One region of the Streptomyces sp. NPDC000410 genome, then DNA from elsewhere that is predicted to be linked to it. Evidence: riboswitches for the same ligand, from Rfam matches in the RefSeq annotation. Region 1 holds a riboswitch; each other region holds the start of a gene.
The links. A riboswitch is a leader RNA that binds a small molecule or an ion and turns the genes downstream of it on or off. The one in region 1 is predicted to bind cobalamin.
Positions count from the first base shown of each region.

Region 2: linked by a shared signal. The riboswitch ahead of ABT342_RS32960 (SCO2321 family membrane protein) and the one ahead of ABT342_RS28370 (ribonucleoside-diphosphate reductase subunit alpha) in region 1 are both predicted to bind cobalamin.
Region 3: linked by a shared signal. The riboswitch ahead of ABT342_RS13580 (energy-coupling factor ABC transporter permease) and the one ahead of ABT342_RS28370 (ribonucleoside-diphosphate reductase subunit alpha) in region 1 are both predicted to bind cobalamin.

Region 1 is NZ_JBEPDM010000038.1:2,158-6,580, forward strand. Features, by position in the region: gene ABT342_RS28370 (ribonucleoside-diphosphate reductase subunit alpha) at 1-2,229, opposite strand, end outside; cobalamin riboswitch at 2,362-2,492, opposite strand; gene mctP (monocarboxylate uptake permease MctP) at 2,662-4,287, opposite strand; gene ABT342_RS28380 (DUF3311 domain-containing protein) at 4,284-4,423, opposite strand, start outside.
Region 2 is NZ_JBEPDM010000056.1:21,713-26,135, reverse strand. Features, by position in the region: gene ABT342_RS32965 (SCO2322 family protein) at 1-405, opposite strand, end outside; gene ABT342_RS32960 (SCO2321 family membrane protein) at 606-1,925, opposite strand; cobalamin riboswitch at 2,001-2,153, opposite strand; gene ABT342_RS32955 (Strvi_7410 family MBL fold metallo-hydrolase) at 2,268-3,308, opposite strand; gene ABT342_RS32950 (aldehyde dehydrogenase) at 3,501-4,423, shown strand, end outside.
Region 3 is NZ_JBEPDM010000009.1:53,997-58,419, forward strand. Features, by position in the region: gene ABT342_RS13560 (TRAFAC clade GTPase domain-containing protein) at 1-308, shown strand, start outside; gene dhaK (dihydroxyacetone kinase subunit DhaK) at 433-1,425, shown strand; gene dhaL (dihydroxyacetone kinase subunit DhaL) at 1,506-2,102, shown strand; gene ABT342_RS13575 (PTS-dependent dihydroxyacetone kinase phosphotransferase subunit DhaM) at 2,099-2,509, shown strand; cobalamin riboswitch at 2,564-2,782, shown strand; gene ABT342_RS13580 (energy-coupling factor ABC transporter permease) at 2,812-3,519, shown strand; gene ABT342_RS13585 (energy-coupling factor ABC transporter substrate-binding protein) at 3,519-3,884, shown strand; gene cbiQ (cobalt ECF transporter T component CbiQ) at 3,890-4,423, shown strand, end outside.

The sequences.
Region 1 (4,423 bases):
CAGGTAGTACGTCGTCTTCAGGCCCTGCTTCCACGCGTACGCGTACATCGAGGAGAGTTTGCCGATCGTCGGCGTCTCCATGAACAGGTTCAGCGACTGCGACTGGTCGAGGAACGGCGTACGGGCCGCGGCCATGTCGATCAGTCCGCGCTGCGGGATCTCCCAGGCCGTGCGGTACAGCTCCCGCACCTCGGCCGGAACCCAGTTCAGCCCCTGCACCGAGCCGCTGGAGTCGCGCAGCGCCTCACGGGTCTGCGCGTCCCACACGCCGAGCTTCTTCAGGTCGTCCACCAGGTAGGAGTTGACCTGGAGGAACTCGCCCGACAGCGTCTCGCGCTTGAAGAGGTTGGAGACCTGCGGCTCGATGCACTCGTACACGCCCGCGATCGACGCGATGGTCGCGGTCGGCGCGATGGCGAGGAGGAGGGAGTTGCGCATCCCGGTCTCCGCGACGCGGGCGCGCAGCGCCGCCCAGCGCTCCGGCCAGTTCAGCTCCACGTCGTAGTGGTCGGGGTGCAGTACGCCGCGTGCGGTGCGGGTCTCGTCCCAGGCGGGCAGCGGGCCGCTGCGCTCGGCGAGGTCGCAGGACGCCTCGTACGCCGCCAGCATGATCCGCTCGGCGATACGCGTCGACAGGGCCTTCGCCCCGGCCGAGTCGAAGGGCAGCCGCAGCTTGAAGAAGACGTCCTGGAGGCCCATCGCGCCCAGGCCCACCGGGCGCCACTTGGCGTTGGAGCGGCCGGCCTGCTCGGTCGGGTAGAAGTTGATGTCGACGACGCGGTCGAGGAAGGTCACGGCCGTGCGGACGGTCTCGTCGAGCCGCTCCCAGTCGATGTCGCCCGCCGGGGTGACGAAGGCGCCGAGGTTGACCGAGCCGAGGTTGCAGACGGCCGTCTCGCCGTCGTTCGTCACCTCGATGATCTCGGTGCACAGGTTGGAGGAGTGGACGACCGTGCCGGGTTCGGCGGTCTGGTTCGCGGTCCGGTTGGAGGCGTCCTTGAACGTCATCCAGCCGTTGCCGGTCTGGGCCAGGGTCCGCATCATCCGGCCGTACAGGTCCCGTGCGGGAACGGTCTTGCGGGCGAGCCCGTCCGCCTCCGCCCTGCGGTACGCGGCGTCGAAGTCGTCGCCCCACAGGTCGACCAGCTCGGGCACGTCGGCCGGGGAGAACAGCGACCAGTCGCCGTCCGCGTTCACCCGGCGCATGAACTCGTCGGGGATCCAGTGCGCCAGGTTGAGGTTGTGCGTACGCCGCGCCTCCTCGCCCGTGTTGTCGCGCAGCTCCAGGAACTCCTCGATGTCCGCGTGCCAGGTCTCCAGGTAGACGCAGGCCGCGCCCTTGCGCCGGCCGCCCTGGTTCACGGCGGCGACGGAGGAGTCGAGGGTCCGCAGGAACGGCACGATGCCGTTGGAGTGGCCGTTGGTGCCACGGATCAGCGAACCGCGGGAGCGGATGCGGGAGTACGAGAGCCCGATGCCGCCCGCGTGCTTCGACAGCCGCGCCACCTGGTGGTAGCGGTCGTAGATCGAGTCCAGCTCGTCCAGCGGGGAGTCGAGCAGATAGCAGGACGACATCTGCGGGTGCCGTGTCCCGGAGTTGAACAGGGTGGGGGAGGACGGCAGGTAGTCCAGCCGGCTCATCAGCCCGTAGAGGGAGGCGACCTCGTCCAGCGCGCGGATCGAATCGTCCTCGGCGAGCCCGGCCGCGACCCGCAGCATGAAGTGCTGCGGGGTCTCGATGACCTTGCGGGTGATCGGGTGGCGCAGCAGGTAGCGGCTGTAGAGGGTGCGCAGGCCGAAGTAGCCGAAGCGGTCGTCGGCCACGGGGTCGATGAGCGAGTCGAGCCGGGCCGAGTGGGTCCGTACGAACGCGGCTGTGCGGTCCGCGATCAGGCCCTCGCGGTGGCCGACGGCGACGGAGTCGGAGAAGGCGGCCGCCCCCTGTGAGGCCGCCTCCTCCGCGATCGTGAGGGTGAGCAGCCGGGCCGCGAGCCGCGAGTACGCCGGGTCCTCGGAGATCAGCCCCGCGGCCGCCTCGGTCGCCAACTCGCGCAGCTCGGCCTCGTCCGAGCCGGCGTGCCGGCCCCGGAGCGCCGCGGCGGCGACCCGGCCGGGGTCGGTGTCCGCGAGATCGGCGGTGAGGTCGGTCAGGGTGCGCAGCAGTGCGGTACCTGGCCCATCGGCGATCTGCGCGGATGCTGAAGCAGGATCGGGCGGCGCGATGGTCACGGGGTGCTCTCCCTCGCTCGGCTCGGGGCCGCTGCGGCGGGGCAGGGCTCACGGAGGCACGACGAAGGGGTCGGTGCACCGCGTCCCTGGCCCATTCCGCGAGGCCCGGACGGATCGGCACCCGGGCCGGACGGACCGGGTGCGCCGTCGGCAGGTCCTCGGACTCCACGGCGCGCTTCGCTACGAACGCGCGCCGGTACACCGTTGCGGGACAGTTCCGGACTCACACCGGATTCCCCTGCGGCGACAGCGAGCATGAGCATACATGTGGTGGCCGCCTGATGATGAACCCCCACATGTTGTGTGTCGCGGGGGTTCGGGGGCTCCGCGCATGTTGTGGGCCGCGGAGGCTCTGCGGGCTCCGCGCCGTTGCCGGAACGCCGACCGGCGCAGGCTCGTCGAGCCTGCGCCGGTCGGTGGATGTGCCCGGACTCAGTGGGTGGCGGCCCCCACCTTCGGGAGCTCCTTCTCCACGCCCGCGTCACCCGCGTCCGCCGTGTAGTCCTCGGGGGACGTCTCGTCGACGCCGTCGGGCGCCTTCACGGCCCGCAGGACGAGGGTCAGGACGACCGTCACGACGAGGTTGAGCACGAACGCGGTGAGGCCGATGTAGCCGATCTCCCCGATCCCGGGGATCTCCGCCGACGAACCGCCGAAGTGCTTCTGCGTCGGGCTCGCGACCCCGTACGCCGCCGCCGTACCGTAGATCATGCCGACCGCCCAGCCGGCGATCAGCGCCCACCGGTGGAACCACCGCGTGAACAGGCCGACCACCAGCGCCGGGAAGGTCTGCAGGATCCAGATGCCGCCCAGCAGCTGGAAGTTGATGGCGACCGTCTTGTCCATGGTCAGGACGAAGGCCAGCGCACCCACCTTCACCAGCAGCGACACCAGCTTCGACACCTTGGTCTCCTGCTCCGGCGTGGCGTCCGGCTTCAGGAAGTCCTTGTAGATGTTGCGCGTGAAGAGGTTGGCCGCGGCGATCGACATGATCGCCGCAGGCACCAGCGCGCCGATGCCGATGGCCGCGAAGGCCACGCCCGCGAACCAGTCCGGGAACATGTTCTCGAACAGCTGAGGAATCGCGAGCTGCCCGTTCTGCACCTTGACCCCGGCCGCTATCGCCATGAACCCGAGCAGCGCCAGCAGCCCCAGCATCAGCGAGTACAGCGGCAGGATCGTCGTGTTGCGCCGGATCACCTCACGGCTGCGCGAGGACAGCGTCGCGGTGATCGAGTGCGGGTACATGAACAGCGCCAGAGCGGATCCGAGCGCCAGCGTCGCGTAACCCCACTGGCCCATCTCGCCGGGCACCAGCGCACCCCGCGGCTTGTCCGTCGCCGGGTTGATCTGCGCGTACGCCTCGCCCGCCTTCGAGAAGATCTCGTCGAAGCCGCCGAGCTTGATCGGGATGTAGATGATCGCGACGGCGATCACGATGTAGATCAGCGTGTCCTTGACGAACGCGATCAGCGCCGGGGCCCGCAGACCGGACGAGTACGTGTACGCCGCCAGCACGCCGAACGCGATCAGCAGCGGCAGGTCCTTGATGAACCAGTGCGTGTTCTCGCCGCCGCCGACGCCCATCACGTCCAGCACCGCCTGGATGCCGACCAGCTGGAGCGCGATGTACGGCATCGTCGCGAGGAGGCCGGTGAGCGCGACCGCCAGCGACAGGCCCTTGGAGCCGAAGCGGCCGCGGACGAAGTCGGAGGTCGTCACGTAGCCGTGCTTGTGCGAGACCGACCAGAGCCGCGGCAGGAAGGTGAAGATCAGCGGGTAGACGAGGATCGTGTACGGCACGGCGAAGAAGCCGGCCGCGCCGGCCGCGTAGATGGCGGCGGGTACGGCGACGAAGGTGTACGCCGTGTAGAGGTCACCGCCGAGCAGGAACCAGGTCACCCAGGTGCCGAACGAACGGCCGCCGAGGCCCCATTCGTCCAGGCTGTTCTCGTTCTCGGCCCTGCGCCAGCGCGAGGCCAGGAAGCCCATGACCGTGACGGCCAGGAAGAAGAAGATGAAGACGGCGAGTGCGACGCCGTTCACGCCGTCCTTCACTTCGACGCCCCTTCCGTGCGGGCGGGCTGGGTCCGGCGGGCGTTCTGGTCACGCTGCCAGAGCTTGTACGCGACCATCGTCAGCGCGGTCGAGATGACCACCCAGGCCATCTGGTACCAGTAGAAGAACGGGATCC
Region 2 (4,423 bases), on a different contig from region 1:
GCAGCCGGTACGCGCCGCGGGCGGGGTCTCACCGGCCGCCGCGTCGGCGGGGGTGCCGAAGTCGATGACGACGCCGACCCGCTTGGTGCCGTCCTTCGCGGGGGTGCCGGCGCACAGCGCCGCGAAGTCGGGGGTGGTGCGCGGCCGCGCCGAGTCCGCGGAGTCCGAGCTCACGGAGAAGCGGAAGCCGTTCACCTCGCCGTCGGCGGGGCGGGCGGTGGCCGGTCCCTGAGTGGCGTACGCCCATGAGGCCCCGCCGGAACCGCCGTTGGTCTGCCAGAACGACCAGTACCGGTACCCGGCCGCCTGCGCGGGCCACGCCACCGCCAGGAGCAGCGCGAGCGCCGCGCCGATGGACAGGGCCCCCGTCCCGAGCTGCCGCCCGGTCGCGCCGAGCCGCCGCACGGCCCGGAGCGAGGCGGTCGCCGCGGCCCCGAGGGGACGCACGGCCCGGAGCACGGTCGTTGCCGCAGCCCCCAGGCGTCGCACCGGCGGGAGCGCGGTGGTCGTCACCGCGTCCCGCGCGGGCGCTTCGCCGAGCCGCCGCACGGCCCGCGGCGCGGTCGTCGCCGCCGGTGCGCTGCCGAGGAGCGGGAGCCCGTGCGTCACTGCTGCTCGTCCTGCCGGCCGGCGGCGGCCTCCTGCTGGGCCTGCTGGTCCTGCTTGGCCTGCTTCCGGTTCTTGCGGCGGTCGTTGATCATGAATGCCGCGCCCAGGACCGCCGCGAGCCCGGCGCCGACGACCCAGAAGAGCGCCCCGCGGTCGCCGCCTATCTTGTCCTTGCCGTCGCCCTGCGCCGCCGGGGACGGCGGGACGGTGGACGCGGGGGTGGGTCCGGTCGCGTTCAGCTGCTGGACCAGGTCGGCGCCGCCGAAGTCCCTCGGGTCGGCGCCGTAGGCGTGCGCGGCGAGGATCAGCTGCGCGTACGCGGCCGGTCCCGCCTCCTTGGCCCAGGCGGACGCGTTCTTCTCCAGCCAGGCCACCGAGGCGGCCGCCTTGTCCTTGTGTCCGGCGGCGGACAGCGCCACGACCGCGTCCGCGGTGTTGCCGAAGTCGGGCAGCGGGGCCGGGTCCGTGGCGCCGGGCATCGGCGGGGAGTCGAGGTGGCCGGTCTTCGCGAGCACCTTCGCGAGGTAGGCCGCGCCGTTGCGGGCGGACTGCTCGGGAGTGGCCCTGGGCGTCGTCACGCACGCCGGCGCCTTGCCCGGCTTCGGGCCCTGGACGACCATGCCGCGGCCGAGACCGCCGAGCACGGCGGCCGCGGTGGCGTCGCCGTTCGGGAGCAGCTTGCCCGTCTTCGCGTCCGGCTGGTACGCGAACGCCCCGCCCGCCGTCTTGTCGGCGCACGGGATCGCGAACGAGACGAGCGCGTTGTAGGGCGTCTTCCCCTGCTCGGACGTCAGGTCGCCGGGCCGCTCCTTCGCCGCCGCGAACGCGCCGATCACGATCGCGGTGGAGTTGGCGTCGGACGCCATGCCCGGGTTGTAGCTCCACCCGCCGTCCGGGCTCTGCACGGACTTCAGCCAGGCGATGCCCTTCTGGACCTGATCGGTGTGCTCGCCGGCGGCGGCGAGCGCGTGGACGGCGGCCGCGGTGGCGTTCGTGTCGAACATCGTCTTGCTGTCGCACGGCTTCGTGGCATCGGGGCGGTACGAGGCGAAGCCGCCGTTGTCGCACTGCTGCCCGGCCAGCCAGGCCACGGCCTCCGCCGACGGCACGACGTGGACGGTGTCCTGCGCGATGATCGCCAGCGACTGCCGCCACACACCGTCCCACGTCGGGTCCTTCGTGCCGTACAGACCGGCAGGCAGCGCGGCGGACGGCGCGGGAGAGGGGGCGGCGGGGGAGGCCGCCACGCAGAACACTGCGGAGGTGGCGGCAACGGCGAGCGCCGCTGCGCTGCGGCGTACGGTCCGTACGGTCATGGCGGGCGGTGCTGCCTCTCCTGCGGGGAGCCGGGCGCGGGCGCACGGGATGCACCGGGCTCGGCCCCGTATTCCTCGACGGTGCTCGTGCGAGCCGGTCACGTTCCAGTACGGGGCAGTCCGGCTCGCCACCTGCGACGGTGGCTGTCACGGTTGCGGGTCAGCGCCGGATTTGCACCGGCTTCCCCCTGTACAGGCATGATGACGACTCGCACACTCTACCGGCCCGTACGGCGCGTCCAGGGTCGGGTCGGCGCCCCCGCGACGTACGTCACGTACCGCGCGCCCCGGGCCGGCTCGGCGCCCCCGCCGGCACGTACGCACGTGCCCCGGGCCGCCGGGTCAGCGCACCGCGACGTACGTCACGGGATCGGTGCCCGCGACCGCCTCCGCGCGGCCGAGCTTCACCAGGCGGCGCAGATGGGCCTCCGCCTCCGAGACCGCGATGTTCCGCGAGCCGTACGGGATCTGCTCCCAGGGGCGGTTCCACTCCATCCGCTCGGCGAGCTGCCACGGGGTGAGCGGGGCCGCGAGGAGCGCGAGCAGGTCCGCGAGCCGGGACTCGTGGTGCGTGAGCAGCTCCCGCACCCGCGCCGGGGCGTCGGTGAACGCGTACTGGTGGGCGGGGAGGACCTCGGCGACGCCGAGGCGGCCGACGCGTTCGAGCGAGTCGAGGTAGTCGCCGAGGGGGTCGGTGACGGTGGAGTCGTCGGGGTCCTCGTACAGGCCGATATGGGGGGAGATCCCGGGCAGCAGGTGGTCGCCGGAGAAGAGCCGGCCGCGACCCGGGAGGCCCGCCGGGTGGTCCTCCTCCAGGTGGAGGCAGACGTGGCCGGGGGTGTGGCCGGGCGTCCAGACCGCCCGCAGCCGGCGCCCGGCCAGGTCCAGCAGCTCGCCGGGGACGATCTCCCGGTCGGGCAGCGCGGCCCGCTGTCCGGGCAGGGTCCGCATCCGGCCGCCGTCACGGGCGGCGCGGAGCGGGGCGAGATGCTCCTCGGGGGCTCCGGCGGCGGCGAGTTTGTCGGTCAGGTAGCCCAGCCAGGTACCCGGCAGGGCCTCACGGGTCCGCCGCACGACCTCGCTGTCGGCGGCGTGCATCGCGATCCAGGCCCCGGACGCCTCGCGGACCTGCCCGGACAGACCGTGGTGGTCGGGGTGGTGGTGGGTGATGACGATCCCGTGTATCTCGCCGACCGCCGTGCCGACGGCGGCCAGCCCCTCGGTGAGCGCGCCCCACGCGGACGGATCGTCCCAGCCGGTGTCGATGAGGACGGGGCCGCGGTCGGTGTCGAGGACATGGACCAGTGTGTGGCCGAGGGGGTTGTCCGGGATGGGGACCTGGAGGGACCAGACACCTCCGCCGTGCGCGATCACCTGGGGCATGCGTCCTCGACTCTCCGGAGGCGGCAGGGGCATTGCCCACTATAACTAGAACTGATATCAGTTCTGAAACAGCGTCAGAAACGATGCCGGGCACGGTGCCGGACGCCGCGATGTCGGGTACGGCGTCGGGGAAGCCGTCGGAGAGTCCCCGGTGGTCCCGGTGATGCCGGTGCGCGGGAGGCGGAGGACGTCATGACCGAGCTGGTCGAGCACGGAAAGCTGTTCATCGGAGGGGAGCTGGTCGATCCCCTCGGCACGGACACGATCGAGGTGATCTCGCCGCACACCGAGCAGGTCATCGGACGCGTCCCGCACGCGTCGCGGGCCGATGTGGACCGGGCGGTGGCCGCCGCGCGTGCCGCGTTCGACGACGGGCCCTGGCCGCGGCTGACGACGGAGGAGCGGATCGAGGTCGTCGGGCGGATCAAGGACGCGATCGCCGTACGGCACGAGGAGATCGCCCGCTCGATCAGCGCGCAGAACGGGTCCCCGTACTCCTGGAGCGTCCTCGCCCAGGCGCTGGGCGCGATGATGGTCTGGGACGCGGCGATCACCGTCGCCCGCGACTTCACGTACGAGGAACGCCGCACCGGTGTCCTCGGGCCGATCCTCGTCCGGCGCGAGCCGGTCGGGGTGGTCGCGGCCGTCGTGCCGTGGAACGTCCCGCAGTTCGTCGCGGCGGCGAAGCTCGGGCCCGCGCTGCTCGCCGGCTGTACGGCGGTGCTGAAGCCGTCGCCCGAGTCCCCGCTCGACGCGTACATCCTCGCCGACATCGCGCGGGAGGCCGGGCTGCCGGAGGGCGTGCTGTCGATCCTGCCCGCCGACCGCGAGGTCAGCGAGTACCTGGTCGGGCACCCCGGCGTGGACAAGGTGGCCTTCACCGGCTCGGTCGGCGCGGGCAAGCGGGTCATGGAGGTCGCCGCCCGCAATCTCACCCGGGTCACCCTGGAACTGGGCGGCAAGTCGGCGGCCGTGATTCTCCCCGACGCCGACCTGGACGCCACCGTCCAGGGCATCGTCCCGGCGGCCTGGATGAACAACGGGCAGGCGTGCGTCGCCCAGACCCGCATCCTGGTCCCGCACGGCCGCTACGACGAGTTCGCCGAGGCGTTCGC
Region 3 (4,423 bases), on a different contig from region 1:
TGGCCGTGGCGATCAGCAAGACGGACCTGCTGGACGAGCACGGGCTGGTGCCCGACCGCGGCGACGAGAGCGGGTGGGCCCGTGACTGGCTGTGCAAGGAGCTGGGGCTGCGCAATCTGATCGAGTACATGGAACTGGAGTTCCAGGAGGTCCGATTCTTCTTCACGGCGGCGGTGACGGTCGACGGAACCGACGACCAGGAGCAGGAGATGCACGCGAGCATCGCGCCCCTGGTGGACTGGTGCCTGGAGCGCGGCCGCGCGGCGCGGCCCCCGCTCGGAGCGCGCTTCCGACGCGCCGCTAGGTGACCACAAGGGCACTCATCGCGATACTGGCCCTGGCCGACGGCGCAGCAGCATGTCCTGATGGACCGTCACAGGAGTCAGCACCCCAGGACCCGCGGCAGGCGCCACTCCCAGCTGGAGGTACCCGTTGAAAATGCTGATCAACGTCCCCGAGACCGTCGTCCCCGACGCCTTGCGCGGCATGGCCGCCGCCCATCCCGAGCTGACGGTGGATGTCGACAACCGCGTCGTGATCCGGGGTGACGCCCCGGTCGCCGGGAAGGTGGCGCTGGTCTCCGGGGGCGGGTCCGGGCACGAGCCGCTGCACGGCGGGTTCGTCGGGCCGGGGATGCTGTCCGCCGCGTGTCCCGGAGAGGTGTTCACCTCGCCCGTGCCCGACCAGATGGTGCGGGCCGCCGCGGCGGTGGACAGCGGGGCCGGGGTGCTGTTCGTCGTCAAGAACTACACCGGCGACGTGCTGAACTTCGACATGGCCGCCGAGCTCGCCGAGGACGAGGGCGTCCAGGTGGCCAGGGTGCTGGTGAACGACGACGTGGCGGTGACCGACAGCCTCTACACGGCGGGGCGGCGCGGCACGGGCGCGACCCTGTTCGTGGAGAAGATCGCGGGGGCGGCCGCCGAGGAGGGTCGGCCACTGGAGCGGGTCGAGGCGATCGCGCGGCGGGTCAATGAGCGCTCGCGCAGCTTCGGGGTGGCGCTGAGTGCCGTGACGACCCCGGCGAAGGGCACGCCGACGTTCGATCTCCCGCCGGGTGAGCTGGAGTTGGGCATCGGTATCCACGGCGAACCGGGCCGCGAGCGTCGGCGGATGATGACCTCGGGCGAGATCGCGGACTTCGCGGTGAACGCGGTCCTGGAGGACCTGAAGCCGTCGAGTCCGGTGCTGGTGCTGGTAAACGGCATGGGTGCGACGCCGCTGCTGGAGCTGTACGGGTTCAACGCGGAGGTGCACCGGGTGCTCGCCCAGCGCGGTGTGCCGGTGGCCCGCACCCTGGTCGGGAACTATGTGACGTCCCTGGACATGGCGGGCTGCTCGGTGACCCTCTGCGCGATGGACGAGGAGCTGCTGCGGCTGTGGGACGCGCCGGTGCGGACTCCCGCGCTGCGCTGGGGGTGCTGATCCGGGGAGACGCGGAGGACAGGGAAGGCATGGAGGACATGGGAGCCGTGGGATCCACGGGACATACCGAAGGGGAGCGTGTGCTGGACGCCGGGTTCTTCCGCCGTTGGATGACCGTCGCCGCGGCCGCCGTCGACCGCGAGGCCGACCGGCTCACCGAGCTGGACTCGGCGATCGGGGACGCCGATCACGGCACCAATATGCGGCGCGGGTTCGCCGCCGTGACCGCCGTACTGGAGAAGGAGGCCACCGACACCCCGGGGGCCGTACTGACGCTGTCCGGGCGGCAGTTGATCTCGACGGTCGGGGGCGCGTCCGGGCCGCTGTACGGGACGCTGCTGCGGCGTACGGGCAAGGCGCTGGGCGACGCCGCCGAGGTGACGCCGCAGCAGCTCGCCGAGGCACTGCGCACGGGGGTCGCCGCGGTGGCGCAGCTCGGCGGGGCGAAGGCCGGTGACAAGACGATGCTGGACGCGCTGGAGCCGGCGGCCCGGGCGCTGGACGAGTCGTTCGCGGCGGCGCGGGAGGCCGCGGAGCAGGGCGCGCTCGCGACCGTGCCGATGCTGGCCCGCAAGGGCAGGGCGAGCTATCTGGGCGAGCGCAGCGTCGGGCACCAGGACCCGGGGGCGACGTCGTCGGCGCTGCTGATCGCCGCGCTGGAGGAGGTGGCCCGATGAACCCGACGCGCCCGGTCGGCATCGTGCTCGTCTCGCACAGCGCGGCGGTGGCGACCGCCGTCGCCGAGCTGGCGGCCGGCCTCGCCGGTGGCGGGGGGACCGCCCCGGTGGCGGCCGCCGGCGGTACGCCCGACGGCGGGCTCGGCACCAGCTCGGAGCTGATCACCAGGGCGGCGCGGGAGGTGGACGGCGGTGCGGGGGTGGCCGTGCTGGTCGACCTCGGCAGTGCCGTGCTCACGGTGAAGGCGCTCCTCGCCGAGGGCGACGAGCTGCCGGACGGCACCCGGCTGCTGGACGCGCCGTTCGTGGAGGGCGCGGTCGCGGCGTTGGTGACGGCGTCGGCGGGCGGGGACCTCGACGCGGTGGAGGCGGCCGCCTCGGAGGCGTACGGCTACCGGAAGGTGTGACGTCACGTCTCCGTACGCATCCGTGCGCGGCTTGTGATGCACCTGGTCAAACCACTAGTGTCACACCGCCTTGGTGTTCGGGAAACCGGTGCGGTACCGGTGCGGCCCTCGCCACTGTGATCGGGAAGTCCGGCTCCATCCACCAGGAAGCCACTGGACCACCGCGGGAGACCGCGGCGTCCGGGAAGGCGGAGTCGGGCGGCAAGTCGTCTGGGGGAAGCCCCCAGGCCCCCTCCCGTAAGCCAGGAGACCGGCCAAGGTGCGTTGTCCATCCACGAGGTGTTGGAGAGGGTCTCCCAACTATGCATATAGCCGAGGGGTATCTGCCCCCGTTGCACGCGGCTGCCTGGGGCGCCGCGTCCGCGCCCTTCGTCATTCACGGCGTACGCGCACTCACCCGCGAGGTCAAGGCCCACCCCGAGTCGACGCTGCTGCTCGGCGCGTCGGGTGCCTTCACCTTCGTCCTGTCCGCGCTCAAGATTCCGTCGGTGACGGGCAGCTGCTCCCATCCCACCGGGACGGGGCTGGGCGCGATCCTGTTCAGACCCCCCATCATGGCGGTGCTGGGCACGATCACGCTGTTGTTCCAGGCGCTGCTGCTGGCGCACGGCGGGCTGACGACGCTCGGGGCCAATGTGTTCTCGATGGCGATCGTCGGGCCGTGGGCCGGGTACGCGGTGTACAGGCTGCTGCGGGGCTCCGGTCTGTCGCTGATGCTGAGCGTGTTCTTCGGCGCGTTCGTCGCGGACCTGTCCACGTACTGCGTCACCAGCGTCCAGCTGGCGCTGGCCTTCCCCGACCCGAGCAGCGGTTTCATCGGCGCGCTCGGCAAGTTCGGCGGCATCTTCGCCCTCACCCAGATCCCGCTGGCGGTCAGCGAGGGGCTGCTCACCGTGCTGGTGATGCGTCTGCTGGTCCAGTCGAGCAAGGGTGAGCTGACCCGGCTGGGCGTGCTGCTCCAGGGCGGCAGGGGCAGCGAGGGCGAGAAGAAGTCGGAGGCCACGGTCTGATGAGCCGTAACGCGAAGATCAATACGCTGCTGCTGGTGCTCGTGGCCGCGCTGGCCGTGTTCCCGCTGGTGCTGGGGCTCGGTGACCACAAGGAAGAGCCGTTCGCGGGTGCCGACGCCGAGGCGGAGACGGCGATCACCGAGATCGCTCCGGATTACGAGCCCTGGTTCGCGCCGCTGTACGAGCCCCCGTCCGGGGAGATCGAGTCGGCGCTGTTCGCCCTGCAGGCGGCCATCGGCGCCGGGGTCCTGGCGTACTACTTCGGTCTGCGCAAGGGCCGCAGGCAGGGCGAGGCCCGTGCCGCCCAGGCCGCCGGCGCCCAGGAGGCGGACGCCGGATCCGCCTCGGACCGTACGACGGCCTAGCCGCCGTGCTGCCGATCGACGCGGCGGCGCACAGCAGTCGCTGGCGCCGCCGCCATCCATGTGAGAAGGCGGTTCTGGGGCTCGGACTCACGGTCTGCGCCATCTCGCTGCCGCCGTGGCCGGGCGCCGTGCTGGTCGCGGCGGCGACGCTCGCGGTGCTGCTCGGCCCGGCCGGGGTGGCTCCCCGTCAGCTGTGGCGGGCGTGGCGGATTCCGCTCGGGTTCTGTGTGACGGGGGCGGTGCCGCTGCTGTTCGCGGTGGGCGGTCCGGACGGCTTCGTCGCGCTCGCGCCCGACGGTCCGCTGCACGCGCTGCGGCTGCTGCTGCGGACGTCGGCGGCCTCACTCGGGGTGCTGCTGTTCGCGTTCACCACCCCGGTGTCCGACGTGCTGCCCCGGCTGGTGCGCGCGGGCGTGCCGGCGCCGGTGGTCGATGTCGCCCTCGTCATGTACCGGATCAGTTTTCTGCTGCTGGATTCGGTGAACCAGATCCGTCAGGCGCAGGCCGCGCGCCTCGGGCACACCACCCGGGCCGCGACC